4 regions of the Lysinibacillus sp. Ag94 genome follow, and region 2 is predicted to be linked to each of the others. Evidence: riboswitches for the same ligand, from Rfam matches in the RefSeq annotation. Region 2 holds a riboswitch; each other region holds the start of a gene.
The links. A riboswitch is a leader RNA that binds a small molecule or an ion and turns the genes downstream of it on or off. The one in region 2 is predicted to bind S-adenosylmethionine.

Region 1: it holds a riboswitch for S-adenosylmethionine, as region 2 does, so the genes downstream of both, metA (homoserine O-acetyltransferase MetA) here and MY533_RS20680 (cyclase family protein) in region 2, are expected to answer to the same signal.
Region 3: it holds a riboswitch for S-adenosylmethionine, as region 2 does, so the genes downstream of both, MY533_RS01510 (MetQ/NlpA family ABC transporter substrate-binding protein) here and MY533_RS20680 (cyclase family protein) in region 2, are expected to answer to the same signal.
Region 4: it holds a riboswitch for S-adenosylmethionine, as region 2 does, so the genes downstream of both, metK (methionine adenosyltransferase) here and MY533_RS20680 (cyclase family protein) in region 2, are expected to answer to the same signal.

The regions. Positions count from the first base shown of each region.
Region 1 is NZ_CP096780.1:2,467,863-2,471,674, forward strand. It holds gene MY533_RS11370 (GerAB/ArcD/ProY family transporter) at 1-403, shown strand, start outside; gene metA (homoserine O-acetyltransferase MetA) at 480-1,415, opposite strand; SAM riboswitch class I at 1,553-1,663, opposite strand; gene MY533_RS11380 (nucleotide excision repair endonuclease) at 1,859-2,230, shown strand; gene MY533_RS11385 (TrmB family transcriptional regulator) at 2,304-3,086, opposite strand; gene MY533_RS11390 (TSUP family transporter) at 3,211-3,812, shown strand, end outside.
Region 2 is NZ_CP096780.1:4,367,896-4,371,707, reverse strand. It holds gene MY533_RS20690 (Cof-type HAD-IIB family hydrolase) at 1-377, shown strand, start outside; gene MY533_RS20685 (DedA family protein) at 561-1,157, shown strand; gene MY533_RS20680 (cyclase family protein) at 1,255-1,992, opposite strand; SAM riboswitch class I at 2,087-2,193, opposite strand; gene MY533_RS20675 (YuzC family spore coat inner layer protein) at 2,341-2,751, opposite strand; gene MY533_RS20670 (MFS transporter) at 2,970-3,812, opposite strand, start outside.
Region 3 is NZ_CP096780.1:332,224-336,035, reverse strand. It holds gene MY533_RS01520 (PhzF family phenazine biosynthesis protein) at 1-284, opposite strand, end outside; gene MY533_RS01515 (pyridoxal phosphate-dependent aminotransferase) at 415-1,584, shown strand; SAM riboswitch class I at 1,759-1,863, shown strand; gene MY533_RS01510 (MetQ/NlpA family ABC transporter substrate-binding protein) at 1,950-2,783, shown strand; gene MY533_RS01505 (methionine ABC transporter ATP-binding protein) at 2,879-3,812, shown strand, end outside.
Region 4 is NZ_CP096780.1:3,711,496-3,715,307, reverse strand. It holds gene pckA (phosphoenolpyruvate carboxykinase (ATP)) at 1-718, opposite strand, end outside; SAM riboswitch class I at 1,351-1,470, shown strand; gene metK (methionine adenosyltransferase) at 1,795-2,991, shown strand; gene MY533_RS17290 (gamma carbonic anhydrase) at 3,171-3,689, opposite strand.

The sequences.
Region 1 (3,812 bases), 1.9 Mb from region 2:
TATCGCGAAAATCCGCAAAATTAACGGTAATGCTACTCAAAGTGCAGGTAGCAATAATAATGATAATTCTACTCAAAATAGTAGTAGTAACAATGCCGGTAATGCTACACAAAATGAAAGTAATAGTAATAACGATAATTCTACTCAGAGTGATAGTAGCAATAATAGCGGTAATGCTTCTCAAAATGAAAGTAATAGTAATAACAATAATTCTACTCAAAGTGGTAGTAGCAACAATGGAGGAAATACTTCACACGATGAAAGTAGTAGTAATAACTCTACTCAAAGTGATAGTAGTAGATATAGTGAAAATCCTTCACCGAGCAAAAGTGAGAACGCTTCAAGCAATACTACACAGAATGATAGCGATACTGGCAATACCCCAAACAGTGATAAAAATTAAATTTACAGTATAAAGGCATAAAAAATGATGACCCTCTCCAATCAAGGTCATCATTTTTAATTGCTATTAAATGGCATTAAATATGATATTCAATTTGATCGACGAAATCCCATTCGTATGGTGTTTCTTGGTAAACATAGTAGTTCAACCAATTGGAGAATAATAAATGTGTATGGGCACGCCACGTATTAATCGGTTCATTTGCGGGATTATCATGTGGGAAGTAATTCACTGGTACCTCAATATCTAATCCTTTCGCAACATCTCGACTATACTCATCAGCTAAAGTCGTTGCATCATATTCAAGATGGCCCGTAATCATAATGTTTTTATTATCTTTAGATTGCACAATAAAAACACCAGCATCTTCAGAATAAGAGAGTAAGCGTAAATCAGGATGGCTAAGTACTTCTTCAATTGATACAGATGTATATCGTGAATGTGGTGCCGTAAATGAATCACTAAAGCCTCGTACTAAATCCACTGTTAAATCCGTAATGACATGAGAATATACACCTGAGCATTTAGCAGGAAGTCCTATTTTACCGATACCGTAATGATGGTATAACGCCGCCTGTGCACCCCAACATATATGTAAAATCGATGTTACGTTTGTCTTAGACCAATCCATAATTTCTGAAATTTCCTGCCAGTAGTTCACTTCTTCAAATTCCATTTTTTCTACTGGTGCACCTGTAATAATCATACCATCATAACGGCGATGACGGATTTGATTGAAGGTCGTGTAAAATAACTGTAAATGTGATTTACTGACATTTTTCGATTCATGCGTAGCTGTATTTAAAAATGTAATATTTACTTGTAACGGTGTATTCCCCAATAATCGAAGTAATTGAAGCTCTGTTTTTTCCTTTTCTGGCATTAAGTTCAAAATTAATATATTTAACGGACGGATTTGTTGCGTCTTCGCTCTGTCCTCTTCCATTACGAAGATTTTTTCCTCACGTAAATGTTCTCCAGCTGGTAAGTTTTTCGGAATATTAATTGGCATCTTGCATTCCCCTCTCTTTTATTTCTTTTGTTACATTCAATGCACGGGCCCTGCGCAAAGTCAAATATCAAACGATGAAATTAAAAAATCCCCCTCATTCCATATGAGATAGAATGAGAAGGATTTTTCCACGTTCACTCTTATCTCTCAAAGGACAAATCCTTTGCTGGAATTAGCACCTTTCTAACTTTCGTTAGAGGTTGCTGAAGCGTCATCGGGCCAAATCCCTCAACTTCTCTTGATAAGATTATTTAATTAAAAAGAATTGTAACATGAACAATTAAGAATATCAATAATACATAGAATATTTTGTTATTAATCATGCATGTCATGATGTCATTTGTTTAACACTAAACTTGAATGTTTACATTCATTATTTGATGGTAAACATGTTGTACTTATGTTAACATATACCTTTAGTAACAGAGAGGAACGTGAATAGTTTGATTAAAATTGATTTTCCAAAACCAGATGTAGTAATTCGCCAACGCGAACAAGATTTAAAGCCAGGAGATGTACCAATCACACCATACCATGGTTTTATCGACTTCCATAAAATCACTCGTGAAAAGGGTGGTATTTTCTTATTCTACAATGAAGAGAACGAACTTTTATTTGTAGGTAAAGCACGTAAAATTCGTCAACGTATTAAAAAGCATTTTGAGGACAATGTGTCACCGATGAAAAATCATCGTGATGAAGTTTTCAAAATTGAAGTGTATGAAGTGGAAGATCCAATGGAACGTGAAATTTATGAAACGTACGCGATCAATTCATTCCGCGCTAAATACAATGTCGATAAAGTATTTTATTAATAATTAACGAAAAAAAGAATCTGCTCGCCTTATGAAATGTACATGGAGGCTTGCAGATTCTTTTTCAATATTTTCATTCTAAAAAAAATGCTTTACGTTCTTTCGTAATCCATTCCTCAAGCTCCGTATCATCGCGCTTTAAAAGGCGATTAATAAGCACGTCATGCCAGATATAATCCTCTAATAAATAAATATGAACAGGATCATTGGTAATAAAAGCGGTTTCATGATGTGCTGGAGAGTGACCATAAATCATATCTTGACCATCTACAGACAAAATAAACCAATGTGGCGTAGAAGTTTTTCTCGTATATTGTGTAGTTCGATGCTGGTCTAAGGGTGAAACATTTTCATCCACATTCAATGTAATACCATGAATCGGAATATGCTGTGCGACCTCTTGTATAGCTTCTCGTAATTCCCCATACATATCTTCCCACATCGATAATATAACTTTTTTCTCCGCTTTTTTTAATAATGACTGACAATAATTAACGATTGCCTCTTTTCCTTTTATCGTGACAACTTTATGCTCCGCTTCCTGCTCTTTTACTTCTAATTTTTCTAATTGATCACTAATCGATGTGAAATTCGATTGCCAACGTTGCTGAATTTGCTGTAAAAACACAGCGACAGGAATGGAAGAGTATATCGTTTGATCTGCCGTTTCTTCTTTTAGTACTAACCCTTTTTCAACAAGTACATCAAGTATGTCGTATATTCTTGCACGAGGGATACCGGAGTTTTTACTTACTTGATAGGCACTAACATGACTATTTTGTACGAGTGCAATATAGGCCTTCGCTTCATATTCTGTGAATCCTAGTTCTTTTAATTGCGCGATTAATTCAACCATTCGATCCCTCCATTTCCTTTATTATAAGTTAAGGCTATAAAGATAAGCCAATAAAAAATAATTCTTTACAGCAAAGTGAAATTTAGTTACTATTTCGGTAGTAACTATCGAAAGAGGTGTAAACATGCTATTTGAAGTAGATGTAAATGTAGTCATATTATTAATATCTTTTGGATTTTTAGCCGCCTTTGTGGATGCAGTCGTTGGGGGTGGAGGCTTAATTGCGTTACCTGCCCTTATGTTTGCTGGTTTAAATCCAGCAGCTGCAGTAGCCACTAATAAACTTGCCGGCACCATGGGTTCTTTAACATCAACCATCTCTTTTTATCGATCTGGTCAGCTAGAAATTCGTTCAGTTATTAAATACTTTCCCCTCGCCTTTGTGGGATCACTTTTTGGTGCATGGACCGTTCATTTAATTAATCCTGAATTACTAAAACCACTTATGCTCATAATGCTTGCAGCTGTTGCCGTCTATACAATCTTTAAAAAAGATTGGGGTTCAGTAGCTGCAGTCAAAAATTTAAAGTTTACGCACTTAGTCCTATTCATGCTGTTGTTATTTACAATTGGGTTTTATGATGGGTTTCTTGGTCCAGGAACTGGCTCATTTTTAATCTTCAGCTTTTTATTAATCGGCTTCGATTTCTTAAAAGCAGCAGGAAACGCGAAATTTTTAAACTTAGCCAGTAATTTTGCCGGCCTTTTAATGTTCGCCTACTTAGG
Region 2 (3,812 bases):
TTATTAATGAAGATATTTTAACGCAAGAGGTTTACTTAATGTGTTTATATGGCAACGAGGATATTGAGAAAAGGTATACTTTAAAATTCCCGCACTTATTATTTAAGAGGTGGCACCCTTACATTACAAATGTTTTGCAACATGATGTTTCCAAATCAATTGCTGTGCAGGCTGTACTAGATTATTTTGACTTGAGCCCTGAGGAAGCACTTGCTTTTGGTGATGGAGATAATGATATCGACATGCTGGAGCAGGTTGGCTTTGGTATTGCAATGGGCAACGGTAGTGAAGCATTAAAAAGTGTCGCTAATTATGTAACGAAAAAATCAACAGAAGACGGTATTCATTATGCTCTACGTAAGCTGCAAATAATTTAATTATTTGAAAGTAAAATATGAATCAACCAGTCACTAAGAAAAGACTATATTTTTTTAACACACATGGATGGATGTTTTCATGGAGAAAATGTATTTAATCCAATAATACTCATAATGTTGTCTCCTTTGAGTTATTATAAAGCTAACTATTAAAAATTATTACGCTTTAGATGGGGTGGATTTATGGCGCATCACGTACAATCTCTTATTGAACATTATGGATATTTTGGCATTATTCTTATCCTAATTGGGGGAATTGTCGGTCTGCCACTTCCTGATGAAATATTTTTGACATATGTAGGGTATAGCGTATATCGTGAAACTCTTGCACATATTCCAGCTTTAATCAGCGCTATGATAGGCGCTGCAGGGGGAATTACCCTGAGCTACTATATAGGCTATAAATTCGGGCTACCTTTATTACGAAAATACGGTTCGAAAGTCCATATTACAGAACAGAAAATTGATTTTACTAAAAAATTATTTGAAAAAATTGGACCAATATTATTATTAATAGGGTATTTTATCCCTGGTGTACGTCATCTTACTGCATATATTGCAGCTATTAATAATTATCCTTATAAAAAATTTGCTTTCTTTGCTTATATGGGAGCAGCTTTATGGACATTTACTTTTATTACTTTAGGGAAGATACTTGGAGAGAAATGGCATTATGTTGAGTTATATTTATCCCGCTACAGTATTTATGTTATAGTACTGTTTATCATCATTATGTTCATCATTTATGTTGTTTTCAAAAGAAAGAATTTATCTAAATAAATTCAATAGCACAGAGCCGATTCCGGACGAAATTATGCCGATGCATAATAGATAAAAGGTCTAATTCAATATTTATTGAATCAGACCTTTTGCTATATTACGGTAATATTGCAAAGGAACGGACAGGGAATCCAGATGCTTTTTCAGGCTTTGGCACGATATTGAATATAGCAGCGCCCTTTGGAGGTAGCTTATCTAAATTTGTCATAAGCTCAATTTGATAAGTATCTTGCTCTAGCACAAAATATTCGCCGTCTAATTTTCCATTTCTACGGAAATCTGCTGCTGAATCCGTATCAAAAGTTTCGTGGCCAATAGCCCTTACTTGTCGTTCGTTGAATAAAAATTGTAATGCTTCTAATCCCCAGCCAGGAATATGATTATTGCCATCAGCGTCTTTGTTGCTGAAAGATTCTTTATCTGGCCAACGTTTACTCCAATCGGTACGGAACGCAACAAAGGTACCTGCTTCAATTTCCCCATTTTCAGCTTCAAAGTCAAGAATATCTTGAACACTTAACGTGTAGTCGTTATTTACTGCGGCTTCCTTCGATTTATCAATAACGATGAGTGGTAGTACTAGTTCTTTTAGCTCCAATTCCTCTAGATAGCGTGAATCTCGCACAAAATGGATAGGAGGGTCGATATGTGTTCCGTATTGCCCTGGGAAAGTGAATTGTTGTGCAAAGAAGCCATCCTCATGTGTAAATAATGTTTCAAATTTAGCATCAGCAAACATAAAGAAATGTGGAGAATTTGGACCAAATGTATGCGTTAAGTCTACCCATTTTTTTGATTTCAATAGTTGAATTACTTGTAAAAGTTCGTTTGTCATAATTGTTCCCTGCTTTCTTTTAATTAGAATGGAAAAATAAAAAAGAGCCCTCCTTGAAGAAGAGGACTCTCGTGCAAAGCAACTGAAGTAAGTCTTCTCATCTTTCAAGGCAGAATTTTGCCAATTGGAATTAGCACCATACCTATAGGGCTGGTTGCTGAGACTTCATAGGGCCAATCCCTCCGTCTCTCTTGATAAGAAAATGCGATATAAGAATTTTCAGAAATAATGTTTACAAACACTTTAGCATATTTTTTTATAGTTTACAAGTTTGATAGGGATACAAGGTTAAATTTCATAAAGATGCTAAAGGTAAAAGAAAGAGCCCCTCTTCAAGGGGCCAACTCTTCACCAACCTAAAATTAGTGTTAGCTTACAACAGCTACTTTCCGTAAATGTTATACGAAATCCATCTGGTGTATAGGTAGTATCGAATTTTACAGTAATGCCTGTTGAAGCAATTAACTTTTCAACTTCTGTTTTATTTGATTGTTGTGCTGCGTTCATAAGATCATGTGCAAATTGCTCGGATTCATCAATTTTATCCGTAAGTAATTGTGCTTGCTGCATAATAACCTTAATCCGATTCGCGGAAGTCTTTAATTTCTTTGTATTGACGATTGGAAATGGACTTCTATTCATTGGGGGTGTCGGCATTGCTAGATGGCTGGAAGGGTGTTGATTTGCTGGTTGATTTGCCATTACCCATGCCGGATAGTAATGAGGATAGACAAAAAACGGATAAGGATTGTAATACAACTAAATTCCTCCTATCCTATAGCTGATACAGTATCTTATGTACAATATAGACTTTCGGTGTTAACAGCTGATGCTTTCAAGCCCTTTTGGGAATCGGTTCTCGGCATTAGAATCTTTTAAGGCTTATTTCGACGATACTTTCCTTAAAATTGGCTAACAACAAAAAGGAAGCCTTGTATATGGTTAAGGCTTCCTTTCGTTATTGATTCTGGGGAAATCTATTGTTTATTTCTATCGAAGTGTAACGTTAGGAAGGTAGTAACTGCAGCAATCATCACCATTACGAATCCATATATAGGGGTATGAGCTAATGATTGGAGGTTAACGATCATTCCTCCAATGTATGATCCTAGAAAAATACCAATGTTAAAGGCCGAAATATTTAATGCTGAAGCCATTGAAATAGCCGAGGGTGTATATTTTTCTGAAAGCTGAACGGCATAAAGCTGTAATCCTGGTACATTCATAAACATAAATAGCCCCATCATAAAGACCATTATTAATCCTGTGATGGATGATTCTAAAAAGAAGTTGATGCCGAGTAGAGCTAATGCTAATCCTATAAAGATTATAAAGATAGAGCGTAAAGGGTTATTATTCGCAAAATGACCACCTAATGTATTACCAATGGCAACACAAATACCGTATACAACTAAGATCACGACAATTGCCTTTGGTGAGTAGCCCATATACTGCTCTAAAATAGGAGAAACATAGGTGTATACGACGAATGCGCCACCATACCCAATTGCAGTAATAAAGAGGATTAATAACATTCGAATATTCCCTAAAACTTTACCAATATCTAAAATGGATATTGGATTACCTTTCGATAAGTGACTTGGCACAAGCAGGGCATTACTAATTAATCCAATAATACCTATGATAACTATGAAAATAAACGACATTCGCCAATCAGTTACTTGTCCAATAAAAGTTCCTAGTGGGACACCAGTCACAGTTGCTAATGTTAGTCCTGTAAACATAAAAGCTATTGCACTTGCTCGTTTATTTGGTGCTACAACATCTGCAGCTATCACAGAGGCAATGGACATAAACAC
Region 3 (3,812 bases), 600 kb from region 2:
ATCGAAGAATTGATAGGTACAATCCCTTGTTTCCAAAGTAAAAACGCGCTAGCGATTGTTCCGTGTCCACAAATCGGTATTTCCTTTGCTGGCGTAAACCATCTAAGAAAAAAATGATTATCCTTCCTTTGAACAAAAGCTGTTGTTGGTACCGGGATCTCTTGAGCAATTTTCTGCATGGTCGACTCAGGTATCGTTGAATCAAGTAAACATACTGCTGCGGGATTTCCCTTGTAAAGCTCTGTAGTAAAAGCATTGACGATAAAATACGAGACTTTGTGCAATTTTCCCACCTCATTTGCGTCACTTTTGATTTTTCGTTAACTGAAAATACTCTAGACAATTACTAAAAAAAGTAATATTATGTGCATCATATCTTCAATAATTATTATATTCTGAAAAAGGTGGACGTGCATGGAATTCTCAAAAAAACTACAGCAACTCCCAACTCAATTTTTTGCAGCACTTGTACAAAAAGTAAACGCTGCTCTTGCTGAAGGACGTGATGTTATCAATCTTGGTCAAGGTAATCCAGATCAACCCACCCCTTTACACATTATTAAAGCATTACAGGAGGCGGCAGAAAATCCTCAAAATCATCAATACTCTCCATTTCGTGGCATAGCAGAATTACGCCAAGCAGCAGCAAGCTTCTACAAACGTGAATACAATGTGGACATTGACCCTGATACAGAGGTTGCTATTCTCGGAGGTACGAAAATTGGTCTTGTTGAGCTACCGTTAGCTGTTTTAAACCCCGGTGACACTATGCTATTACCTGACCCTGGATATCCAGATTACTTATCTGGTGTCGTATTAGGTGATGTTAATTTTGAAGTTATGCCTCTTTTCGCAGAAAATGATTTCCTGCCAGATTATACTGCTTTAGCCGATGAAGTAAAGGAAAAGGCGAAGTTGCTGTACTTGAATTACCCGAATAATCCAACTGGCGGTACTGCAACATTGGAATTTTTCGAGGAAACAGTACGCTTTGCAAAAAAGCATAATATTATCGTCGCACATGATTTTGCCTACGGAGCGATTGGATTTGACGGCCATAAACCTGTCAGCTTCCTGCAAGCTGATGGTGCTAAAGATGTCGGTATCGAAATGTATACATTATCCAAAACGTATAATATGGCAGGCTGGCGCATTGGTTTCGCGGTTGGTAACCCCGACATTATCGCAGCTATTAACCTTATGCAAGATCATCTATTTTGTAGTCAATTTCCTGCCGTACAACAAGCCGCAGCAGTTGCGCTTACTGCTTCCCAAAGTTGCGCGGATAAGCTAAGAGCGACCTATGAGCGTCGACGAAACGTCCTGATTGAAGAAGCTCAGCGAATTGGTTGGCAAGTTACAGCACCAAGAGGCTCTTTTTTTGCATGGCTCCCTGTTCCACTAGGTTTTACGAGTGAACAATTTGCCGATATATTGCTCGACAAAGCTGATATAGCAGTAGCTGCAGGCAATGGCTTCGGTCAATATGGTGAAGGCTTTGTACGAGTTGGTTTACTTGTTAGCGAAGACCGCTTACGTGAAGCGATCAGCAGAATTGAAAAATTAAACTTATTTAACCTGTGAACATTTCAATCAAAAACTGTTCCATTAGCTCAAACTTGCTATAGGGACAGTTTTTTCTCTCTTCTTTCGCGACTAAACATTAAAATAAAATGAAAAATTTTAAAAATTCAATTGACTTACTATATCCTATAATTTATATTAGTTCTATCGGATTTACAAAAAAATATTATAAATCTCTTATCAAGAGTAGCTGAGGGACTGGCCCTATGAAGCTCGGCAACCTCCTTTTTTAAGGAAGGTGCTAATTCCAGCAAACAATCATTGTTTGAAAGATAAGAGAGGACAATTTTTCATGAGCCTCTCTTAATTTTTAAGAGAGTTTTTTTATTTTTATTACCGATAAAACAACTTTGGAGGTATGTTTCATGAAAAAGAAAAACAAGATTTTATTAGGTTTAGCAAGTCTTACATTAGTAGCAGCATTAGTGGGCTGTGGTACTAAAGAAAATAGTAAGGATAGTCAAAGTAAGACTATTAATGAAAATAAGATTGTAGTAGGTGTAACTTCTGGTCCACACGAACAAATTGCAGAGGCTGCAGCAAAAGTTGCCAAAGAAAATGGCTTAGAGGTAGAACTAAAAACGTTTTCTGATTATGTTTTACCAAATACATCGTTAGCCGAGGGTGATCTTGATGTAAACAGCTATCAACACGAGCCTTTCCTCGATGCATTTAACAAAGATCACAAAACAGATTTAGTGCCAGTAGGAAAAACAATTTTAACTCCTATGGGCATATACTCCGAGAAATATAAATCATTGGATGAAGTTCCAGATGGTGCTACATTCGGATTACCGAATGATCCAACGAACGGGGCTCGTGCTCTATTTGTCCTTCAAGAGGCTGGCATCATTAAATTAAAAGACGGTGCAGACTTAACAGCATCTATTCGCGATGTGGAAGAAAACAAAAAGAATTTGAAATTCATTGAATTAGAGGCTGCACAAATTCCTAAACAGCTTAGTGAAGTAGATGTAGCTGCCATTAATACAAACTTCGCTCTTGATGCTGGCCTTAATCCTAAAAAAGACTCCATTCTTTTAGAATCTACGGACTCTCCATATGTGAACTACATTGTGGTGCGTGCTGAAAACGAAGATGACCCAACGATCAAAAAATTTGTTGAAGCTTATCAATCTGATGAGGTACGCAAATTTATTGAAGAAAAATTCCAAGGCTCCATAATTCCAAGCTGGTAAGTGACGATTAAGTATTTCAAGAATCTGCGAGACTCCTACAGGAAAGCTAGCAGATTCTTGCTTTATCGAAGGACTTAGAAAGGAGATATCACCTTATGATTCAACTAGAAAATATAACAAAAGAATTTAAAACTAAAAATGGTATCGTCAAAGCAGTAGATGGTATTAACCTGCATGTTAAAAAAGGTGAAATCCATGGGGTTATTGGCTACAGTGGTGCAGGAAAGAGTACCCTTATTCGCTGTGTGAATTTATTAGAACGTCCAACAACAGGAAAAGTATTCATCGATCATGTAGATATTACTTCCCTTTCTCTAAACGACCTTCGCAAAACTCGGCAAAAAATCGGGATGATCTTCCAGCATTTTAACCTTTTAAAAACAGCGACTGTTTACAACAATATCTCGATACCATTAAAGCTTCTTGGCTATAACGACTCTGAAGTAAAAAAACGCGTTGCAAAATATGCAGAAATTGTTGGTCTAACGGAGAAATTAGATAGCTATCCTAGCCAGCTTTCAGGTGGTCAAAAGCAACGTGTCGCTATTGCACGTGCCCTTGCCCAGGAGCCTGAGATTTTGCTTAGTGATGAAGCGACAAGTGCACTCGACCCCGAAACAACAGACGCCATTCTTGAGCTTCTCCTGAAAATTAATCGTGAGCTAGGTATCACTATTTTACTTATTACACATGAAATGAATGTTATTCAAAAAATTTGCGATGCCGTTTCTGTTCTTGAATCAGGGGCGGTTGTGGAATATAGCTCTGCTATAGAACTATTTTCGAAGCCCCAGCATCCAACAACACGGAAATTTTTAAATACCATTTCTCAACGTAATTTATCCCCTTCTCTTATCAAACAATTAAATGTTTCGGGAAGTGTTATTCGTTTAACATTCCTTGGAGAAAGTACGGGTAAACCATTACTAGCAGAAGTGAGTAAAGTTTATGATGTGCAACCAAATATTTTATCAGCCAATATCATAGAATTAAAAAATGGCATTGTCGGTAATATTGTCGTGCATCTAC
Region 4 (3,812 bases), 660 kb from region 2:
TTTTACCAGTACCAGATAAACCGAAGAATAATGCAACATCTCCAGCTTCACCAACGTTTGCTGAGCAGTGCATTGAAAGGATGCCTTGCTGTGGTAACAAGTAGTTCATAATACCGAAAATAGATTTTTTGATTTCACCAGCGTATTCAGTACCACCGATTAGGATAATTTTCTTTTCAAGTGATACAATGATGAATGTTTCAGAAGCAGTACCATCAATAGCAGGATCTGCTTTAAAGTTAGGAGCTGAGATAACTGTGAAGTCAGCAACATGAGAAGCCAATTCTTCTGCAGTTGGACGGATAAATAATTGATGAGCGAAAAGATTGTGCCAAGCGTATTCATTGATTACTTGGATGCTTAATTGTGAATCTTTGTCAGCACCAGCAAAGCCTTTGAATACGAATAATTCGTCACGTTCTTTTAAATATTTTACTACTTTTACATATAAGTTATCGAACACTTCAGAAGAAATTGGTCGGTTAACTTTTCCCCAGTCAATTTTATCCTTTGTGCTCTCTTCTTCTACCGTATATTTATCTTTAGGTGAACGACCAGTGTATTTGCCAGTTTCTGCACGAACTGCGCCATCTACTGTTAACATAGCTTCACCACGAGATGTTGCTTTTTCAGCTAATTGTGGTACTGAAAGTTGAACATTAATGTTACCGCCGTTTAATAATTCCTTCAGTTCGTTTGCAATTTCTACTGAATTCATCGATTAAATACCATCCTTTTTTATAGTATTCCCTTGAGTCTGAGGGAGATTTTCTTAATTTCAAAAATAGTATAACACAATTGCTTAAATAATCTATACTAATTCAGAAATTATTTTTCAGATTTTATTACTTTTCAAGAAAACGACAAAAAGTAAATTGATTCGTTTTGATAATGCTTTTTACCCTATTTATAAGTGATCACACATTCACTTTCGAAACAGCAAAATTGTGTTTGGAAGCTTGGCTGACATGGGGTTCGCACAGGATGTGAAGTTTTAGCTTGTTTTTATAGTTGGAGCGTTTCTTCGACTAAAAAGGGGCTCAATCATATTCATCCACCACATGTTCTGTAGCTAACGCCTTGCTTTTGCTACAAAATGTACTGTAAAGGGTTACACATATGTTAACACATGATGTGAGGTGGAGAGTAGGGATTATTTTGTTTTAATTTACAGCATAAGCCAAATTCCTTGCTTATAAAGCCCGTACTTTCTTTATAAGAATACAATCAATTATGCCACAGCATAATTTCGTCCAGAGACTTTAAATGGTTTTCGCATGAAAGCTGGAAGAAGATAAAAATATTTGACAATGTTCGACCATTTACGTATTATGAGATATTGAACGGATACTCTTATCCCGAGCTGGTGGAGGGTCAGGCCCTGTGAAACCCGGCAACCTGCATGAACTATTTCACGACATGCGCTGGTGCCAATCTGATGCAAGGGGAAACTCCCTTGAACGATAAGAGTGAAAGGTTACGAAGTCATTATTCCTTTCCTCATGTTAAGTAAGCGTGAGAAAAGGATTTTTTTATTGTTAAAAACGAATTAAAGGTAAGTATACAGTCCTTTCCTTATTATAATGACGGATCTTTCGAAAATCCTCGTGTTAAAAGCAGCAGCTGTTTAGTTGTGCGAAAGCGTAGTGACTGTAACAAATGTTTACTGTGCGAAAGTGCAACGGCAGCAACAACGGCTTGAGAGTTCAATCCTTATGGGCGAACTTGACATGGGTAATGAGTACCGTATTAATTCGCAATTATTATTTGTAAAAGTAATAGGAGGAAAATCAAATGACAAACCGTCGACTGTTTACATCAGAGAGTGTAACAGAAGGACATCCAGACAAAATTTGTGACCAAATCTCGGATGCCATTTTAGATGCTATTTTAGCAGAAGATCCAAACGCGCGTGTAGCGTGTGAAACAACAGTAACAACAGGCTTAGCGTTAGTAGCAGGAGAAATTACTACTTCTACTTATGTAGATATTAAAGGTATCGTTCGTGATACTGTAGCAGAAATCGGTTATACACGTGGGAAGTACGGCTTTGATGCTGAAAACCTAGCAGTACTTGTTGCGATTGGCGAGCAATCACCTGATATTGCCCAAGGTGTTGACCAAGCATTAGAGGCGCGTGAAGGTTCTATGACAGACGCTGACATTGAAGCAATTGGTGCAGGTGACCAAGGTTTAATGTTCGGTTATGCATGTAACGAAACGCCAGAGCTTATGCCATTACCAATTAGTTTAGCGCATAAATTAGCTCGTCGTTTAACGGAAGTACGTAAATCTGGTGAATTAGCATATTTACGCCCAGATGGAAAAACGCAAGTAACGGTTGAATATGATGAAAACAATATACCAGTACGCGTTGATACGATTGTAATTTCAACACAGCATGATGAAGAAGCTACACTTGAGCAAATTCAAGCAGACTTAAAAGAATTCGTTATTGCTCCAGTTGTTCCAAGTGAATTACTAGATGCCGATACTAAATATTTCATTAACCCAACTGGCCGATTCGTAATTGGTGGTCCTAAAGGGGATGCTGGTTTAACTGGACGTAAAATCATCGTTGATACATACGGTGGCTATGCACGTCATGGTGGAGGTGCTTTCTCAGGTAAGGACGCAACTAAGGTAGACCGTTCAGCGGCATATGCAGCACGCTATGTGGCGAAAAATATCGTAGCTGCTGGTTTAGCTGATCGAGCTGAAGTACAACTAGCTTATGCGATTGGTGTTGCTCAACCTGTATCTATTGCTGTTGATACATTTGGTACAGGAAAAGTTGCAGAAAGTGAAATTGTAAAATGGGTACGCGAGCTATTTGATCTACGCCCAGCGGGGATTATTAAAATGCTTAACCTCCGTCGTCCTATTTATAAGCAAACTGCCGCATATGGTCACTTCGGTCGTACAGATTTAAATGTACCTTGGGAACAAACAGACAAAGCTGACGCATTAAAAGAAAAAGCAGGTTTATAAACTATTTAGCTAAAGCAATGAAGTGTTTGGAAAAATATTTTAAAATACTATTACAGAAAGGGGCTCAATATTCTTATAGCCCCTTTCACTGTTTTTTAACGAAAAAAATAAGCTCCTAATCATAATCATGGAGGGCTCGGTTACCCAAGAAAACGTGGAGCTGCTTTGATTTAGTTATATTAATTTTTTGGTTGAAGAGATTTATAGTATTGCCCCTTTTCTACATATTCACGTATGATGCGTTCCATATCTTCTTTATCTTCATCATTTAATTCTCTTACAACCTTTGCAGGACGGCCAAGTGCTAAGCTATTTGGAGGAATTACTTTACCTGGAGGAACTAGACTACCCGCCCCAATGAATGCACCCTCTCCAATCTCCGCTCCGTCTAATACTATAGAGCCCATACCTATTAAGGCTTTTTTTCGAATCGTACAGCTATGTAAAGTTACTTGATGTCCTACTGTTACTTCATCTTCAATAATGAGTGGATATTTGGGGCTTTGATGTAAGCAACAGAGGTCTTGAATACTAACTCTTTTTCCTATAATTGTTGGTGATACATCTCCTCGAATAACTGTGTTAAACCAAATGGTTGTTTCAGCACCTATTGTAACGTCGCCAGTAACTGTTGCATAATCAGCAATGAAAACAGAAGGATCGATATTGGGTCTTTTACCTTTAAATGGATAGATCATGAGTATCGCCTCTTTTCTTTCTATGATGTAATATTATCGTATCAAATACGCAACATGATGGAAATATAAAATTAAAATGATCTAGATATTCCGATATAATCATTGTGTAATTATTTTTTTAGG